4 regions of the Alteromonas sp. MTD1 genome follow, and region 1 is predicted to be linked to each of the others. Evidence: predicted binding sites of a transcription regulator. Region 1 holds the regulator's gene; each other region holds the start of a gene.

Region 1 (5,013 bases):
AAGTCCACTTCACCTAAAACTAGTAGTGAAAAGAACGCCAAGCAAGCACCTGATGATCAAGCTGAAGCATTTACAGTTAGCCAATTTGAAGTAACCCCTGGCGGCGGAATTGCTGGGGTGATTAATGAAGCAAAATGTTTAATGGGTACGGCTTTATTTTGCGATGTAGCGCCGCAAAATGTGAACATCGATGCTAATGTGTTTTTAACGGTAAACGGTCAACTGTTGGCTGCTTTTGTAGTGAATGACAGCCTTCGTGAAGATACGCAAGAAACACTTAACGTACTGTCACAATCTCATGAGCTAGTCGTGTTAAGCGGTGACACACAAGACAATGTAAATACACTCACGCATTCGTTACCCATTACTAAATCACTTGGCGGGCTTACGCCTGACAAAAAATACAATGCGGTAGTCGAAATGCAGCGTCAGGGTAAAAAAGTGATGATGATGGGTGACGGTATTAACGACGCTCCTGTACTTGCCAGTGCAGATGTTGCTATAGCTGTTGGCAACGCAACCGATGTAGCAAAAACTGCCGCCGACGTTATTTTGCTGGGCGATCAACTTTTGTCTGTGCCTCAGCTTATTGAAACCGCACACAAAGTGAAACAAAAGATTCGACAAAACATCGGCTGGGCTGTTGGCTACAACGTATTAGTTCTGCCGTTTGCAGTTACTGGGCTTTTATCACCCTGGATGGCCGTTGTGGGTATGTCGTTAAGCAGTATTATTGTTGTAACCAATTCAACGCGGCTTTTAGGCAAATAGAATGAGCATAATTTACGTCCTTATCCCCATTGCTATCATTATCGTTGCGTTGGCAATTGTTATTTTTTTCTGGGCTGTAAAATCTAATCAATTTGAAGATTTAGATCGTCAAGGTTACAGTATTTTGTTTGATGACGACCTTCCACCTGAAGAGAAAAAACTCGCTGAGCAGCGAAAAGCCTTGCAGCGTAAAGAAGAAAAACAAAACATGGGTAGCGCAAACCAAGAAACAGTAAATAAAGAATCGAAGCGCTAAATATGGAAGGTATTAACTATCTATCTGCGTTTCTCATTGGTCTTGCCGGCGGTGTGCACTGCGTTGGAATGTGTGGCGGTATCGTAGCCGCGCTAAGAATGGTTTCCCCAAAAGATGCTAACCCACTTCCCTATACACTTGCCTATAACTTGGGGCGCATATTTAGCTATACCGTTGCAGGTGCGCTTACCGGTGCAATTGGTCACATGGCGTCTGAATTTATTCCTTTGGCAAATTATGTTCTTACGCTGTTAAGCGGTATTATGCTGTTGTTATTAGCGTGCTATCTAGGAAAGTGGTGGACTGTTTTAACCGCACTAGAATCGTTTGGTAAAGGTTTGTTTTCTAAGCTTCAACCTGTTTCTAAAAAGTTTCTTCCTTTTAAATCACCAATGCATGCCATTCCTTACGGTATTATTTGGGGCTGGCTACCTTGTGGCCTTGTTTATTCTACACTTACGTGGTCTTTAGCCGCAGGTAATGCGTTGCAAGGTGCGGCGTTAATGCTGTTTTTTGGGTTGGGTACCTTACCAACATTGTTGGCCGCCAGCGCGGGTAGCCAGCTTCTGCTACGTGGTTCTCAACATACTGTTACCCGACAAGTCATTGCGGTGTTAATGGCTTTATATTCAGTGCTTTTGATTTATCGGGCAATCCTTTAAAGCTTGCGGTATTATTGGCAAATAACCATAACTATTGTGAGGTCTTGTCATGAGCGCAGGAAGCCAGTTTTCAATTCACTGTCAGAACTGTAGTTTTAGCCATTTGTGTTTACCTGTGGCACTGAATAAAACTGAAATTGAATCTTTAGATGACATTATCGAGCGTAAAAAGCCCCTTCACAAAGGTGATATATTAATTAGTACGGGCGATACATTTCGCTCTTTATTTGCTGTGCGCACGGGTTCTTTTAAGTCTTTTCTAACCAATAACGAAGGCGAGGAACAGATCACCGGCTTCCATTTTCCAGGCGATATCATAGGCTTTGATGCGCTGCGAGAGAATAAACACCAAAGCTATACACAAGCGCTGGAAACGGCAATGGTATGTGAACTCCCCTACGAAACTCTTGATGAAATGTCGGTGCAATTCCCGAAACTAAGACATCAAATATTAAGCTTTATGAGTGCTGAAATTAAACAAGATCACGACATGATCATGCTACTTAATAAGCGTACAGCAGAAGAGCGTTTGTTGTATTTTATCTCTCATCTATCACAACGTTTCGAAGAGCGTGGTTTCTCACATCGTGAATTCCATCTAACGATGACACGAAACGAAATTGGAAATTATTTAGGGCTTACCATAGAAACAATTAGTCGTTTACTTAGTCGTTTTCAGAAAGAAGATATTATTAAGGTAGACGGCAGACTTATTACTATCAAGAACTTTGACCGCTTAAACGAGAAACTAGAGGCTTTAAACGGTCCCAGTATTGTGTGCAACGGCTAGGCCTGCACTATATAACTTGTGCACAAGCTCGCTACCCACTAACTTTTGAATTAGCAAAATATTGATCTAGTTCAACTTTCGTTTTCGAGTTTGTCGTTTACACTAAACATATATGGTTCGTTTTAACGGGACATCACATGATTGAGTGTAGACATATTTTAGCGATTGTTGATACTGAACGAGACAGCCAGCCTGCGTTAAGCCGGGCGTTTGAACTAGCCGCAAAGACAGGCGCTTCGGTTACTGCTATGTTAGTGGTGTACGACCTTTCTTACGACATGACCACAATGTTAAGCGGCGATGAGCGTGAGTCAATGCGCGACGCGGTTACCAATGAACAAGCTAAGTGGTTAAAGAACCACTTGAATGCTTTAGGGTTCCAAGAAGCCGATATCGTGGTGGAGTGGAATAATCGCGCGTACGAATCAATTATTTCCTATACGCTAAACGACAAAGTTGACCTTGTTGTAAAAGCCACAAAGCGACATGACGACTTGGTGTCTGTGTTGTTTACGCCAACTGATTGGCATTTAATGCGTAAGTGCCCCTGCCCTGTGTTATTAGTAAAAGACCACGACTGGCCAGAAAACGGCGAGATAATCGCTGCAGTTAACGTGGGTAGTGAAGACAACGAACACGCTGCCTTAAATGATAAAATTACACTTATCGCAAACGATTACGCCACGTTACTCAAAGGCAATGTGAATTTAGTTAATAGCTATCCAACCACTCCGCTTAATGTTGCAATTGAAGTGCCAGAGTTCGACCCTGAGAACTATCACAATGCGGTTAAGGATCACCACAACAAAGAGATGCAGGCACACGCGCTTAAATATGGTGTTCCCGATGAAAAATGTATCGTGAAAGAGGGACTCCCTGAAAAAGTGATACCGCAAGTTGCCAAAGACATTGATGCAGAGCTTGTAATAATTGGTACTGTGGGGCGCGTAGGCATATCTGCGGCATTAATAGGAAACACTGCGGAACACGTTATTGATGAACTCAATTGTGACGTTTTAGCTATAAAGCCAGATGGTTTTGTTTCACCACTAGCAAAATAAAAAAGTAAGTAGCGTTTTACCACGCTATGTCCATAAATTAACGTCAGCAAACATGGTTTCGAAAACACGCTTTATTGTATAATGGCGTTTTTAGAACGAAACAAGCAAGTTAATTATGAGTTTAGGCACAAACAGTGCTAGTGCTAACGATGCGGTATCAAACGCAGCACAAAGCAAGCAAAAGTATAATTTCAACAAACTTCAGAAGCGACTTCGCCGTAACGTGGGTAAAGCCATTGGCGATTTTGGCATGATTGAAAACAACGATAAAGTAATGGTGTGTTTATCTGGCGGTAAAGACAGCTACACCATGCTTGATATTTTACTTTTCCTTAAGAAAATTGCGCCTATTCATTTTGACATCGTAGCGGTAAACCTTGACCAAAAACAGCCAGGTTTTCCAGAGCACATATTGCCAGAATACCTTGATAGCATTGGTGTGGACTACAAAATTGTAGAAGAAGACACGTACTCTATAGTTAAAGACAAAATTCCAGAGGGAAAGACAACGTGCTCTTTGTGTTCAAGGCTGCGCCGAGGCATTTTATATCGAACTGCGAAGGAATTAGGCGCAACTAAAATTGCCCTAGGTCATCACAGAGACGACATGCTAGAAACCTTCTTTTTGAACATGTTCCATGGTGGCAAGCTTAAATCAATGCCGCCTAAACTTGTGAGTGACAATGGCGAGCACATTGTAATTCGTCCCCTTGCCTACTGCAGCGAAAAGGACATCGAGAAGTACTCTCAGGCCGTCGAGTTTCCAATTATTCCATGTAACTTATGTGGAAGTCAGGAAAACTTGCAGCGTCAGAATATAAAAGCGATGCTACAAGATTGGAATCGACGCTTTCCTGGGAGAATTGAGTCAATGTTTAGAGCGCTTCAAAACGTAGCGCCCTCGCACTTAATCGACAGTAATCTTCATGACTTCAAATCAATTACTACTCAGGATGGCCCTGTAGAAGATGGCGACATTGGGTTTGATGAACCGTCTTTTACTGATATCAATAATGCCGAAATGGTTGATACCGATAACTCCATTGAAGTCGTCAACATCATGGAAACCAAATAGATGAAAATAGGACTTGCGTTAGGCGCAGGCGCAGCGCGCGGTTGGACCCACATAGGTATAATTGAAGCACTCGAAAAACTTGGCGTACGCATCGACGTTGTAGCCGGTTGTTCAATTGGTGCGTACGTAGGTGCTGCTTACGCAAGTGGTAGGCTTGAAGAGTTAAAAGAATGGGCGTGTTCACTAAGCGATTGGCAGGTACTTGCACTCATGGGTGTAGGCCTGCGTCGTGGTGGTATTGCTAGCGGCCAGAAAGTGTTTGATAAGCTTGCAGCAGATTTTTGTGTAGAGACTTATGAAGCAATGCAAAAGCCGTTTGCGTCTGTTGCTACAGACCTATACACCGGCCGAGAAGTTGTTTTCAACTCCGGCCCCATAGGCGACACTATTCAGGCATC
Region 2 (5,013 bases), on a different contig from region 1:
CCAATAGCTATACCGTGGCTTTCGCCAAAGGTGGTTACAGTGAAAAGTTTTCCGAAGCTGTTACCTGACATAATTTATTATTATTCCTTACTGCTGAAAATGTTCTACCAGTGTCTCTTTACGCACTGCAAAAATACCTGACCCGCCGTTTTCAAACTCTAACCAAATCACTTCTAGACCTGGAAAACGCGTGCTCATATGCACTTCGCTGTTACCGACTTCAACAAATAACCAACCGCCATCATTTAGGTAGGTTGGCGCCTCGCGAAGCATAATATCGACAAGCTCAAGACCGTCATCACCGGCAGCAAGCGCAAGCTCTGGCTCGTGGTGATATTCTTCAGGAAGGTCGGCCATGTCTTCAGCGTCAACATAAGGTGGGTTAGACACAATAAGGTCATACTTTTGACCTTCTAAACTAGAAAACAAGTCTGATTGAATGGGATAAACACGGTGACTTAAGCCGTGTTCCTGAATATTGATATCGGCAACTTCTAACGCATCTGTGCTGATATCAACTGCATCTACTTGTGCTTCTGGATACGCGTGTGCAAGTGCAATGGCAATACATGCTCCCCCCGTACACATATCAAGAATACTGCTTGGTGTATTCTCTACAAAGGGGGCAAATTCGTTTTGTATAAGCTCTGCAAAAGGCGAGCGTGGAATAAGCACTCGCTCGTCAACATAAAATGGCATACCACAAAACCATGCCTCGTTAGTGATGTAAGGCAACGGCATACGTGTTTGCACGCGCTTAAGTACCAGCTCGGCAATTTTCTCACGTTCACTTTTGGTTAAACGAGACGACAACACGCTTTCACCTACCTGCTCTAAAATAGGATGTGGTAAATGCAATGCTTGCAAAACAAGGCTTGTTGCTTCGTCCCATGCGTTGTCGGTGCCATGACCAAAATACAGCGCCGCGTCGTTAAAGCGACTGGTTGCCCATCGCGTCATATCTAACAGGGTGTGTAGATCTTCAATGGCTTCTTCAAGGTAAAACTTATCGGTCATGGTGTTTGGGTACATCAGAAATTGCAAAGCTGGTATCATACTAACATTTACAGTGTTCGCCCATGTTAAATTGCATATTGATTCATAATGAAAGCGTTTAAAAAAGAACTAAAAGCCTTAAAGAAAAATTTGTCGGCACAAAATGTCAATAAAGCGGGCGACACGAGTAAGGTTGATGCCGATAGCGTCGAGGAAGAAAGGTTTTCATTTGCCGATGCAATGAAAGGGGTTAAGCCGCTGCAGCAAGACAAGGTAGAGCCCGACAAACAGATAGAACTGTTTAATAAACGCCAACAGGCCTCGCCAACGCGTTTAAAAAATAGCAAACAGCTAGCAGCCTCATTTAGCTTTTCAGACATGTATCAGGCAGCGCTTCCACAAGAAGGCCCTATGCGTTATTGCCGTGAAGGCGAGTCTACCCACATTGTAAAGCAATTACGACGTGGCGATTATTCACCCGAAATGATGCTAGATTTGCATGGTCTTACGAGAGAGTTGGCGAAAGAAGAACTTGCCGCTTTAATACACGCAGCGAGAAAAGACACCATAGACTGTGTTTGTGTAATGCATGGTTATGGGCAAGGCGTACTAAAAGCCGCCCTGCCTCATTATTTAGTTCAGCATCCACACGTTAGAGCGTTTCATCAAGCACCGCTTGAATATGGTGGTCAAGCAGCGCTATTAGTACTACTAGACGTGCCGCTTCAAAACAACAAACGCTAGTAACAATAAGCGTTAACTTAGGCTAATAACTTGTTGGTACTCGTTTATTGATCATTACTTGTCGCGAATCACTTTTTAATAATTACTTAGCATTTACATAGCTATTATTTAGTTGCGTCTGCACTATTATGCATAAACAAATAAGTGTAGTACGCCATCATTCCCACAATAATACCAATGCCTAAAAGCGAGCCCCATACCACCGGGTCTTTAATCATTGTCCAGAACATAATGTTTCTCCTCTTCAACTGCGTTAATAGTAGAGGAGACGCATCTGTAACATCGTGATCTAGATCAAGGCTCATATCATCAAAAAACCAAATCACTTCCTATTTTTGATCTACATCAAACTTAAAAAACACCTAGCCTTGATACAAAGCTTTAGCCTACTTTTATTATTCTTTTGTATTACGTTAGCCAGCATTATGGCTGTTACACGGTGGCTTTTTTGATTGTGAGGTTAAATTCATTGACAGACCAAGCTTAAACGATTAAGTTTTGAAAATAGAATGTTATCAAAACATCAATACAACGAGTTTTAACTATGAAAGATTCACTTAAGCCCAAAATGCACTTTTGGCAAATATGGAACATGTGCTTTGGCTTTTTCGGTATTCAGTACGGATTCGGATTACAGCAAGCAAACCTAAGCCCTATCTTTCGCTACCACGGTGCCGCCGAGCATGAATTGCCTATCCTTTGGCTAGCGGGCCCTGTAACGGGCTTGTTAATACAGCCGTTAATTGGCGTAATAAGTGACGGTACATGGACCCGATTTGGCCGACGTAAGCCTTTCTTTTTTATGGGTGCACTGGTTGGCTCAATCGCCGTAATGTTTATGCCTTATGTGCCAGAACTTTGGATGGTGGTTGGTCTGTTTTGGATCCTTGACGCTGCTATGAACACAGCGATGGAACCCTACCGTGCACTGGTCGGTGATAAAGTGAATCACGAACAAAGACCTCTCGCTTATGCACTTCAATCTTTCATGGTTGCAGCAGGTCAAGTTCTAGCCGGATTGATGCCTCTTATTATGATTGCTTTCGGTGTTTCGGTAGAAACAGATGGAAAGGAAATCCCTGAGATAGTCAAATATTCATTTATCGTAGGAGTAGTAGTGATTCTTTCATCCTCTGTTTGGTCATTTTACAAAACAGATGAAATACCTCCAGAAGATATGGAAGCATTTAAAGCCAACCAAAAGCATACCAGTATAAAGCACGTGTTAAGCGAGCTTTGGACTGCGCTGTTGGAAATGCCAAAGTCGCTCAAAGCCATTTGGTGGGTGAAGCTAGCAACTTGGTTTGCACTACCTATGATGTGGCAGTACCTCGCGCTCTCTATCGCCAGGCATGTTTACGACGCCCCAACTCCCGAAAGCCCTGGTTTTGTAGAAGGAACGGCGCAAGTGGGGATGGCGTTTACAGTGATGAATGTAACCACCATTGTAATGGCACTGGTGATAGTGCGTTTTGTCAAATATCTTGGAGATGCAAAAACATATGCATTGTTCTTATTAATCGGCGGAGTCGGTTTCCTTTCAATGCAGCTTACCACTGACCTAATGATGACATTCGTATGTATGGCTCTCGTTGGAGTTGCATGGTCAGCGGTTATAACTGTGCCGTTTATCATTACAGCCGACGTGACACCTGCAGCTCGAGTTGGCGTATACATGGGGTTACTTAACGCCATGATCTGCCTTCCTCAAATTTTTGAAATGGTTACGATTGGTTTTTTCTACGACTCATTACTAGGCAGCGACCCTCGAAACGCGCTTGCACTGTCGGGTCTTCTTTTTGTTGTAGGAGCGGCCTTAGCACTTCGCATTAAGTCAAAGCCAGATCACCTCATTAATCAGGAGGTTTCTCAATGAAAATCAGCACAATAAAACGCGAATGGTGGAAAGAAGGTGTTGTTTATCAAATTTATCCTAGAAGCTTTCAAGACTCTAACGGCGACGGTATTGGCGATCTTAGAGGCATTATTCAACGCTTAGATTACATTGCCTCATTGGGTATTGATATTGTATGGCTGAACCCGGTTTATCAGTCGCCAAATCACGACAACGGTTACGATATTTCAGACTACCAAAACATTATGGATGACTTTGGTAGCATGGAAGACTTTGATGAAATGCTGGAAGGCTTTCATAAACGTGGCATTAAAGTAGTTATGGATTTGGTGGTAAACCACTCTAGTAGCGAGCACAAATGGTTTAAAGAATCGCGTTCGTCTCGTGATAATCCATACCGAGACTATTATCACTGGTGGCCAGCAGAGAACGGCACGCCGCCTGAACGTTGGTCTTTCTTTGATGAGGAAGGCAGCGCATGGGCGTTTGATGAAAAAACTAATGCCTACTATCTACATTATTTTGATAAAACGCAGCCCGATTTGAATTGGGAAAACCCGAAAGTACGAGAAGAAATTTTCGATATGATGCATTTTTGGTTCAAAAAAGGCATCGACGGTTTCCGAATGGATGTGATTACGTTCATATCAAAACACGATGGCTACCCAACGTTTGAAGGCGTACATGGCGATAAAATGATAGACGTTTATGCCAGTGGCCCGCGCTTGCACCAATATTTACATGAAATGAACCGTGAAGTACTTCAACACTACGACATTATGACGGTTGCAGAAGGCCCTGGTACAAACTTATCCAACATTCACGATCTAGTAGATGAAGATCGTCAAGAGCTTAATATGAATTATCATTTTGAGCATGTAGAACTTGGCCTAGACGCTCGCAAAATTGTAAATAGCGACCATCGTAATCTGGTTAAATTTAAGAAGATAATGAGCGACTGGGCAACGGCCTTTGACCAAAAGGGCTGGGGAACTCAGTGGCATACCAATCACGACTTTCCTCGTCAGGTTTCATGGTTTGGAGACGACACAGCTGAACACCGAGAGCAATCATCAAAGCTACTTAGTACGTTTTTGTTAACCATGCGCGGTACACCCTATTACTACATGGGTGATGAAATTGGGATGACGAACGCGAAGTTCGACAGTATTGATGATTACGATGACCTAATGACCATCAATTGGTACAACCTCACCATGGCAGAAGGCGGGGATGCGCAAAAGCTTCTTGAATCGCATAAGTTAAGCGGCAGAGATAACGCTCGTACTCCGTTTCAATGGGACACATCAGAGAACGCTGGCTTTTCATCAGCCAAACCTTGGTTAAAAGTTACCGACAACTTCAAAGAAATAAACGCAGCAGAGCAAGAAAATAGGCCTGATTCACCGTTAAATTAT
Region 3 (5,013 bases), on a different contig from region 1:
TTTGTGAGTCAGGCAACTTCGATGCAAGTTCAACAATATGCTCTTCCAATGCTGCTAGGGTACGTTCGCGAAATCGCTTTCTTGATTCATTGGCAGGACGTACATCGGTGTACTTCTCTGCATTTTCCCATGTTACTTTCACTTCAGCCGCAGACACCGGCGCACTAGCGAAAAGCAGCGGTAGCGCCACCGCACTTCCTATCAAAGAACATAGAATAACTTTATTCACGTTGAAACTCCTAAAAAACCGCTACAGGTAAACAACACTTGTTCATCTATCGATTACAACGCCTAGCTAATTAGTTGCTACTTAGCAGCAACTAATTAGGTGCTTGCAAAACCGACGACTGTTTTATTATTAGGCACAATTGTGCCCTTTTAGTTCCCGTAAAATTTGGGTTTATATCGTCGCCATCACAATACACGCCACTGAAACGACGAAGACTTGCTTTATCTACGGTTATTTCCTGTAAATAGGTTTGTTGGTAGGGTTTAAGCGGGCCAATTTGCATTACCACGTTTTCTCTAAGCGCTTCTAATTCGTTGCGTTCGGGCATGGTAGCCATTTCTGCAAGCCAATCAGAAATAGAGTTTTGCACATCCTCAAATAAATATTGTGCAAAAGGCGAGCGTAGCACCAGTACCAAAAGAATAATTTCAGCAGCAATAACAAAAAAACGTAACATGACTTCTCAGCCTACTTCTACAGTTGTATACAACGTTTAACAGCACTTATTCAGCATAGATATTTGGTTGAGAATAAGCACTGTATTTCGTTCAGTTCCATTAAACGTTAGTGAGTATATACATACATTTATGGGTCATAAATAGCGCTATCTATACGCCAGTATATATGCCTGCATATATATTTAAATCACACCATCAGCATTACCGCGTTGCTATAAACAACGTGCGCCTTACTACTATCATCTTTTGCATTCACTCAATATTTGAGTGCTGGCTTTCCTTTACTATAAATTGTTCATTTGCTGTACGAAAGTACTATCGAAATAATGTTACAGGCCTTCTACCCTAGCCTTGTTAAATAATTGTTAATAAGCGAGGGTTGAAGAAAGTGAAAATTATAAAAATGATAGGGCTGTTATTAATTTCGTCGGTTGTGGCTACTTATGCTAATGCCTGTAAAGACGCGGTAGTTTTGGTACATGGGAACAGTGCATCACCATCAAGTTGGAACAATACGGTGAATGAGTTATACCGACGAGGCTACTCATCAAGCGACTTGTTCTTGCCCAACTGGGGCTCAAAGTCATGCGCTGCCTGCAATAACCACAGCGGTTCGGAGGAAACACCGGTTAGGAATGCCATTATCAATGCGGTAAACGCATCGTGCACGGGGCGTATTGATGTTATCGCACACTCAATGGGTGTTACCTTATCTATTCAGCAAATCGATAAATTAGCAGCATCAGGTTTTGTTGATAGCTTTGTAGGCATAGCAGGTGCAACAAAAGGCCTGCGCACATGTGGCGTGTACCCGTTTAACGTGTGGTCAAGCACGTGCGGACGAGATGGCCTTTCTATTTCAAGCCCATTTTTAGACAGCATTGCCAACGTGCCTATTGGTCGAAACGTGTATTCCATTAAAAGCAATATTGATCAAATTGTGTGCGCAACTGGCGTATGTACAGTTAACGGCGTTCACACCAGCAGAATAGACGGTGAAGACGCGTCATATACTTATGTTTTAGGTCATTTCGGTCTTCAAACAGACACCGCTGTACAGCAAGTAAACCTTATTCAATAGCGACGGTTTTACTTAAAGCTCGATTAAGGTCAGTGGTTAGAAGGCCTTAATTGAACTTAGAACTAAGCTTACATAAAATCACAGCCTAAAACTTTCTGAACTTTCAGTATTGACTGAAACATAAAAAAAATGGATCATTCACGTCACTATTGATCTACATTAAAGATGATGTAGCACATGCTGTTATACTCAACGTAGCAGTAGATGTTGTTAGCGAAGGTGTAACTATGAATGACCAAATACCGGTAAAAAATGTCACTCCGGTAAAAGTGCATAAGCCCAAAGGGGCTATTGAAGGGAAACGTTACGATTCTCGCAGCCGCATTTATGTGCGCGCCGTAAAAGGTCCACTGGAATCTTTCCGCCGTTTTTTTGGCCTATTCTTTTTAGGCCTGTTCGCTATTATTCCTTGGTTCCAGTACAACAATCAGCAGGCAGTGTTACTTGATATTGGCGAGCAGCGCTTCACCATATTCTCGTTAACGCTTTGGCCACAAGACCTTACGCTGCTAGCGTACATATTTATCGTATCTGCATTTGCCTTGTTTTTCGTCACCACATTCGCAGGGCGTGTGTGGTGCGGATTCATGTGTCCGCAAACTACGTGGGTATACATTTACACTTGGTTTGAAGAAAAAATTGAAGGCCCTCGCAACAAGCGCATAGCGCTAGATAACCGCCCTATGGATACCGACAAGTTTCTTCGCAAAACAGCCAAACACAGCGCATGGGTTGCTGTTGCCCTATTAACCGCACTTACTTTTGTAGGCTATTTCACCCCCATCGACCGCTTGTTTATTGATTTCTTTACGCTAAATACTAGCTTTTGGGCCGGGTTCTCAGTCATCTTTTTCGCTGTATGTACTTACGGCAACGCTGGGTATATGCGCGAAATTATGTGCACGCATATTTGTCCTTACGCACGTTTCCAGTCGGCTATGTTTGATAAAGATACCTTTACCGTGTCATATAACGCGAATCGCGGTGAGCAACGTGGCCCTCGCCCAAGAAAGTTAAGCCATGAACAAGTGCAAGAAAAGGGTATTGGTGACTGTATAGACTGTAACTTATGTGTACAAGTGTGCCCTACCGGTATCGACATTAGAAACGGTCTTCAATACGAGTGTATCAACTGCGGTGCATGTGTTGATGCCTGTAACGGTGTGATGGATAAAATGGGGTACCCCAAAGGCCTTATTAGCTTCACTTCTGAAGAGGAGCTTGCAGGCGGTAAGACCCATATTATTCGTCCGAAATTAGTAGGTTACTTTGTGGTGCTCGTGATCATGTTAGGCCTATTATTCGCCAATATTTATACGCGCAGCCCCACCGAAGTTGACATCATTCGCGATAGAAACTCACTGTATCGCGAAACCAACGAAGGCTTAATTGAAAATGTGTACACCATTAAGGTGCTAAACAAAACCCAGCAAGAGCATATCTACACTATTGCGGTAAAAGGTTTGCCTGACTACACCTACATTGGGGAGCAACAAGTAACTGTTAAAGGTGGCGAGGTGTACAGCACGCCGATATCAGTTGCAACCGATGCCTATAATCTGGAAGATACGGTAACGGATATCTTCATTAGCGTAACCACCACCATTGATGGCGAGGCAGTTACCGTTGATGAGCCAACTAAATTTCTTTATCGATGACTGATTTTTCTTTCTCGGGGCTTAGCCCCGACACCATACTTGATGCCCTGGAATCTCAGGGCATTTTTTTACAAAGCGGATTGCTTGCGCTAAACAGCTACGAAAACCGTGTGTATCAGTTTTTAGCTGAAGACGGGAAGCGCTACGTTGCTAAATTTTACCGACCTGGACGATGGACTGACGCTCAAATTCTTGAAGAGCATGCATTTGCAACAGCATTAGTTGAAAGCGAAATTCCACTTGCAGCACCCATTGCATTAAATGGAAGCACCCTGCACCACCACAATGTTGAAGGTACCGACTATCGTTTTACGCTATTTCCATCGGTGGGCGGTCGACAGTTTGAAAACGACAATTTAGATCAGCTTGAATGGATGGGTAGATTCATTGGCCGTATTCATCAGGTGGCGCAAGCAACACCGTTTAAAGAGCGCCCTACCATTGATATTCACAGTTATTTAGAAGAGCCAAAGCACGTGCTTGAGAATAGCTCGTTGCTGCCAGAGCACCTAAAAACCGCGTTCTTCGCTATTTTAAACCCGGTTATCGAAACTACGCGAAGCGCGTATAGCGCAAGTTCGCTTATTCGCTTACATGGCGACTGCCACCCGGGCAATATACTGTGGCGCGACGGTCCTACCTTCGTTGATTTAGACGACTGCCGTATGGGTCCAGCCATTCAAGATTTATGGATGATGTTAAGCGGCGACAGGCAGCAACAGCTGCTGCAGCTCGACACCCTAGTTGAAGCCTACGAAGAGTTTCACACCTTTGATAATAGCCAGCTTTCATTGATTGAGCCGCTTCGCGCGATGCGGATGGTGCACTATATGGCGTGGCTATCACGTCGTTGGAAAGATCCTGCGTTCCCAAGAGCGTTCCCATGGTTTGCCGAAGATAAGTACTGGGAAGGTCAGATATTAGCCCTTAAGGAACAGCTTTCAGCGCTTAACGAGCCACCACTTAAGCTTGGGTTTTAATCAAACCGTGTATTCTATATACTCTCGCCATGCGTAGGTGCGCCAATAACTATCTTTGTTCTACTGTGATTGGCGTTAAACGGGAAACCAGTGAAAAACTGGTGCTGCCCCCGCAACGGTAAGCTCCATGTTGTTGTTCAACATGCTCTTTTCATACACCACTGTCTTTTAAGCAATACCTGCTTTTGTCGATGGGAAGGTAAAAGATCTGAAAGACATTTTCAGCGAGTAAGCCCGGATACCGGCCTGTGCCTCATGGCTCATACAATTATTTCACTCATGACCGTATTGAGCGTCCACAATAACATGTGCTCGGGTGGAGCACATTTGATAAAACACTAAAAAATCATGCGTACACAACTAACTCGTGCTGCTGTTGCTACAGCGGTTTTGTCGTGCCTAAGCACACCATCATTTTCTCAAACCACAGACTCTGAAATAGAAACGCTAACCGTTACTGGCTCTCGTTTACCTATTCAACTTACTAAGCTTCCAGGCTCAGTGTCGGTGCTCACCGAGTCCGATATTAATGCGTCGGGCGCTATTCAACTTACCGACCTTATTCGCGGTTTACCAGGCGTAAGTCTTTCACAATCGGGCAGCCCGG
Region 4 (5,013 bases), on a different contig from region 1:
TGTTTATTGGAGCAGGTACATTGGTTCCGCCAAACAAGCGCCTTGAGAGTGGCTACTTATATGTCGGTAACCCAATGCAAAAGAAACGCCCTTTAAAAGAAAGCGAACTGGCTTTTCTTAAACAGTCGGCCGTGAACTATGTTGTATTAAAAGACGAGTATCTAGAAGAAGCGAACTAGTTTCGCTTCTCTTTTTGTGTAACGATTTCCCTAACGCGCTTCACTATATCTGACGTATCGGGGCGCTTTTTAGTCCATATATAAAAAGCCTCGGCTGCTTGCTCAACCAGCATCCCTAATCCATCTATTTGGGTTTTAACGCCAAGTTCGGCCGCATCCCTCATAAAGCGCGTGGGCGAGTTTTTATAAACCATGTCGTATACCACTTCACAATTTTGTAAAACACCATCATTTAAACGGCACGGCAATTCATTGCTTAAACTGGCGGCTGTTGAATTAATAATAATATGAGGCCCAACATCTGCGATATCTTCAAGCGCAACCACCTGCACCTTAGCATTTGAAGCGGCACTTGCCACTTCCTCTGCTTTCGCTTTGGTTCTATTGGTGATGATTAAAGAGGCGGCCCCTGCTTTTATTAACGGGGAGATTACGCCACGGGCTGCGCCGCCGGCACCAATAAGCAACACGCGCTTACCCTTAATTTCCACACCACTGTTAAGCAGATCGTTTACCAGCCCTACACCATCAGTGTTGTATCCCCACACTTCACCGCTGTCACCATTCATTAGCGTATTAACAGCTTGTGCATCTTTGGCTGCTTGGTCATCTACCTTTGCCAAGTTGAATGCATCAAGCTTAAAAGGCATGGTGACGTTACAACCTACAGCGCCTTTCTGAGCTAAAAACGCGTTGGCGGCATCTACAAAACCGTCTACTGGCGAAAGTATCTTTTCATAAGAAATCTTTTCTCCCACTTGTTCAGCAAACATTTGATGGATAGTTGGTGATAAACTCTGGGCAATAGGATTACCAAATACAGCGAATTTTTTCATGGGTATACGCGATTTATTTAAAGGTAAAAAGAAAAGCGAAGAAAACGCCTCACACAATACGCCATACTATCGAATTGGCGGAGAGATGAAAGTGCGAGAATTGGCAAATTCGTTCTATGATATTATGGAAACCGATCCGTTAGCAGCTGAACTACTGGCAATACACCCGCAACCATTAGATAGAATAAGACATGTCTTCTTTTTGTATTTGACGATGTGGCTTGGCGGACCAGATGATTTTCAACAGCAGTTCGGACACCCTCGCCTTCGTGCGCGCCACTTGCCATTCACTGTCTCACCAGAACTTAAAGACCAGTGGATGTACTGCATGCGAAAAGCAATGTTTAAAACCGTAGACGATTTAGCATTAGCGCAAAAGCTACTGACGGCGCTAGATCAACTTGCCGAACATATGATAAACACAAAATAAAAAAGCGTGCGAGTCAGCAAAAAGCCAATCGCACGCAACCCCCTGTTACTTTAAACGCTCTTAATGGCGCATAAGTAGTGCAATAATTACAACAAGGTATCGCTATAAAAAAGAGGCCCTACTATATAGCGGTACAATAAGCGGCATTAAAATGTATAGCCCACAGATAACGTATAAACCCATGGGTCTATTTCTATGTCGCCCACACTGCCGTCGGCTTCACCCACTTTAAAGGTGGCGTCTGTATCTATATCAATGAAGCGTACCGACGCATTCACATGCCACGTTTCATCAATGTGATAGTCCATTCCTACTTGAGCAGATAAACCAACAGAATTGTCTAGCGACAAATCACTTAAGCCCGCACTTTCGTTAGCACCAGTAAATTGCTCATCATAAATAAAGGTGTAATTAATACCTGCCCCAATGTAAGGCTGGAACGATGAGCTTGCATCATTAAAGTAATAGTTGGCAGTAAGCGTTGGTGGTAAATGTGTTACTTCACCTAACTGATTGCCGGTTCCTAATGGGTCTGGTACTGAAAAAGACACATCGTGTTTAAACGGTGTGGCAGCTAGAAGCTCTACATTAATATTGTCTGTAATGAAATAGGCGACGTTAATTCCTAGCTGAGTATCATTACCGATTGTAAGCGCTACGCCTAAGTCCGAGCCACCAACAACAATATTTGATGAAGATTCATCCGGCGCTACTGTTGTTAGACCGCCTCGAACTAACCAGTCGCCTTGTTGATGCGCGTGAACCGCTGGAGAAAGCGCTGCTAGCGCTAGACAAATTGCTGAAAGAGTTGATGTACGCATAATGTGCTCTCATAAGTGATTTACTTCAATGAGGCCACTGTACGTATTTAGAAAAAGAAGATGTTGATCCAGCGCAAGTTTATTAGGTAACGAAAACCTTGGTAGATATGAGTATTGATATAGATCAAAATCACGCGCCGCTATGGATGTAGCGGCGCTTTATATTATGGCATTAATTACCAATCGGTGGGCTTAAGCCAGTCAACAAGCTTCGCCTCGGCACTACCAGGTGCAGGCGTATAACAATACTCCCACCTCGCAAGCGGCGGCATAGACATCAAGATAGATTCAGTGCGGCCACCCGTTTGAAGACCGAATAAGGTTCCACGGTCGAAGACCAAGTTAAATTCAACGTAGCGGCCACGACGATAAAGCTGAAAATCTCTCTCTCGTTCGCCATATGGCACTTGTTTACGACGCTCCATAATGGGTACATAGGCATCGATGTAACCATTGCCTACCGCCTGCATAAAGGCAAACGATGTATCAAAACCCCACTCGTTTAGATCGTCGAAAAACAGACCACCAACACCGCGGGTCTCGTTACGATGCTTAAGGTAAAAATAGTCGTCGCACCATTTCTTGTACTTAGGGTATACATTTTCGCCGTAAGGCTTACACAGCTTTTTCGCTGTCTCATGCCAATGCATTACATCGTCTTTAAACGGATAGAAAGGCGTTAAATCGAAGCCACCACCGAACCACCAAATAGGCGCTTCGCCGTCTTTTTCTGCAATGAAAAAGCGAACATTTGCATGTGATGTAGGAATGTAAGGGTTATGCGGATGTATAACCAGCGACACGCCCATAGCTTGGAAGTTTCTGCCTGCTAATTCAGGCCGATTGGCAGTAGCCGAGGCCGGCATTTGACTGCCAAATACGTGTGAAAAGTTTACGCCACCTTGTTCTATAACAGCGCCATTTTTAAGCACGCGTGAACGGCCTCCACCTCCTTCCTCTCGTTGCCAACTGTCTTCGACAAATTGGCCTTTGCCGTCGGCTAACTCCAACGTTTGACAGATGGTATCCTGCAGATTGAGAAGGTACGATTTTACTTGTTCGATAACTTCTACTGCATCTTTCCCATCAAGTTGCGTCGACCCTATCATGCTCTTATTACCTCGGCAGTGTCGCCATCGCGAATGGTACTCGGTTTTGTTGCTCCGCCTACTTCACCATCAACATATACAACTGAATCGGCAAAAACAGCTTTTGCTTCATCAATGGTTATTGCCGGCGGTTGGCCTGTTAAATTGGCACTTGTTGACACAAGCGGCTTACCAAGCTTGTTGCACAATTCTACCACCACAGGATGGTTAGTCACTCGAACCGCAATTTTCGGGTGCTTTCCTGAAATCCAACTTGGAGCAGAAGAAGATTTTGGTAATAGCCACGTATTCGGCCCCGGCCAGCTTGAAAAAATATCAGTACGACGGTCTGGACGAATGGCATTGTCGTCAACATAAGGTAAGAGTTGACTGTAGTTGGCCGCAATAAGAATGACGCCTTTTTCTACTGGGCGCTGTTTTACCTCTAATAGGGCATGCACTGCCGCTTCGTTGTCTGGATCACACCCTATGCCCATTACCGCTTCGGTGGGATACACCAACAACTTACCTTCCTCAAATGCACTAACAATAGGATCTTTTTCTGTAACGTTGGCTTCAACAGGATTAAACGTATTCACGTCCCCATTTTGAAAATCAGACATTTTTCATTCTCTAAAACAAGGTTTATTTCTTATAACCGCACGCTGGCTGTGGGCATTGCAGCTGCCCTTTTTTATCGATAAGCACTGCCCACCCGCATGCTGGACATACTTCGTTGACTGGGGTGAAATTTAGCACATAACGACACTTCGGATAATGGTTACATGCAAAAAACTGTTTACCGTATTTGTTGGTGCGCGAAATCAGCTGCCCTTTCTTACATTTCGGACAATCAACGGAGGTTTCTTCTTGCTGTTTGATAGGCGCAATGTAGTGGCAATCGGGGAAGTTGGTACAACCGATGAACATACCAAACCGGCCTTTCTTTATTGCTAATTCTGAACTGCATTCTGGGCAAGAAACGCCATCAAGTGTTTTAAGTAATGTCGTTTGTTTGTCGTGTAGAGGTTTACTGAAGCTACATTCTGGATAACCAGTACAACCTAGAAAAGGACCAGATTTACTGTTTTTAATATGAAGGGCATTGCCACATTCTGGACAATCGCCAAAGTTATCTTCTAAGGCATGCTCGTTTGCTGAAAATAACGAGTGGTCTATTTTAGACATGGCATACGATCACGCACTGCACTTTGGCAGTGCGTGTAAAGCAGTTAGTGCTGAGTAAAACACGCATTAATGAAGTGCACCATCTGGCTCTTCGAACAGTAGGTCTTCCATTTGAGCGTAAGCATTTTCTTTACCTGGTACGTTAAACAGCACCATTAATACTACCCACTTCAAATCTTCTAAGCAGAATTCATTGGAATCAATTTCCATTACGCGGTCAATAACCATCTCTCTGGTAGATGCATCAAGCACATTAACTTGCTCTAAGAACATCAAAAAACCACGACATTCTACATCAAGGCGCATTTGCTCTTCATGCGTATAAATACGACTTAAACCAGTACTAATGCCTTTACAAAAATACGGCTTAATGTCGGTTTCTTGCAGTGCAGCAAGTTTTTCTAACCATGCGAGGGCTTTGTATATTTCATCATGATGAAAGCCTGCGCGAACCAACTCTTCTGTAAGCTC

What was found. The regulator FNR, encoded in region 1, switches genes on or off when oxygen is low (the NO sensors DNR and NnrR bind a similar motif). The targets are predictions, from matches to a motif close to TTGATCTAGATCAA.
Region 2: a site for FNR is predicted at 2,076-2,089, ahead of ACGHAV_RS06305 (DUF3149 domain-containing protein). Genes of this name have one in related genera too.
Region 3: a site for FNR is predicted at 1,918-1,931, ahead of ccoG (cytochrome c oxidase accessory protein CcoG). Genes of this name have one in related genera too.
Region 4: a site for FNR is predicted at 2,381-2,394, ahead of ACGHAV_RS04465 (OmpW family protein). Genes of this name have one in related genera too.

The regions. Positions count from the first base shown of each region.
Region 1 is NZ_BTGG01000001.1:358,450-363,462, reverse strand. Features, by position in the region: gene ACGHAV_RS01615 (heavy metal translocating P-type ATPase) at 1-771, shown strand, start outside; gene ccoS (cbb3-type cytochrome oxidase assembly protein CcoS) at 773-1,027, shown strand; gene ACGHAV_RS01605 (sulfite exporter TauE/SafE family protein) at 1,030-1,689, shown strand; gene fnr (fumarate/nitrate reduction transcriptional regulator Fnr) at 1,739-2,479, shown strand; gene uspE (universal stress protein UspE) at 2,617-3,540, shown strand; gene ttcA (tRNA 2-thiocytidine(32) synthetase TtcA) at 3,656-4,615, shown strand; gene ACGHAV_RS01585 (patatin-like phospholipase family protein) at 4,616-5,013, shown strand, end outside.
Region 2 is NZ_BTGG01000004.1:45,800-50,812, reverse strand. Features, by position in the region: gene aroC (chorismate synthase) at 1-71, opposite strand, end outside; gene prmB (50S ribosomal protein L3 N(5)-glutamine methyltransferase) at 88-1,017, opposite strand; gene smrB (endonuclease SmrB) at 1,105-1,740, shown strand; gene ACGHAV_RS06305 (DUF3149 domain-containing protein) at 1,845-1,970, opposite strand; gene ACGHAV_RS06300 (MFS transporter) at 2,285-3,616, shown strand; gene ACGHAV_RS06295 (alpha-glucosidase) at 3,613-5,013, shown strand, end outside.
Region 3 is NZ_BTGG01000008.1:114,056-119,068, reverse strand. Features, by position in the region: gene ACGHAV_RS12165 (DUF3016 domain-containing protein) at 1-229, opposite strand, end outside; gene ACGHAV_RS12160 (hypothetical protein) at 321-686, opposite strand; gene ACGHAV_RS12155 (lipase) at 1,091-1,768, shown strand; gene ccoG (cytochrome c oxidase accessory protein CcoG) at 1,996-3,426, shown strand; gene ACGHAV_RS12145 (serine/threonine protein kinase) at 3,423-4,406, shown strand; cobalamin riboswitch at 4,425-4,671, shown strand; gene ACGHAV_RS12140 (TonB-dependent receptor plug domain-containing protein) at 4,755-5,013, shown strand, end outside.
Region 4 is NZ_BTGG01000002.1:395,024-400,036, reverse strand. Features, by position in the region: gene ACGHAV_RS04480 (gamma carbonic anhydrase family protein) at 1-179, shown strand, start outside; gene aroE (shikimate dehydrogenase) at 176-1,015, opposite strand; gene ACGHAV_RS04470 (group II truncated hemoglobin) at 1,014-1,445, shown strand; gene ACGHAV_RS04465 (OmpW family protein) at 1,592-2,266, opposite strand; gene hemF (oxygen-dependent coproporphyrinogen oxidase) at 2,443-3,375, opposite strand; gene ACGHAV_RS04455 (Sua5/YciO/YrdC/YwlC family protein) at 3,372-3,977, opposite strand; gene ACGHAV_RS04450 (topoisomerase DNA-binding C4 zinc finger domain-containing protein) at 4,000-4,542, opposite strand; gene ACGHAV_RS04445 (DUF494 family protein) at 4,609-5,013, opposite strand, start outside.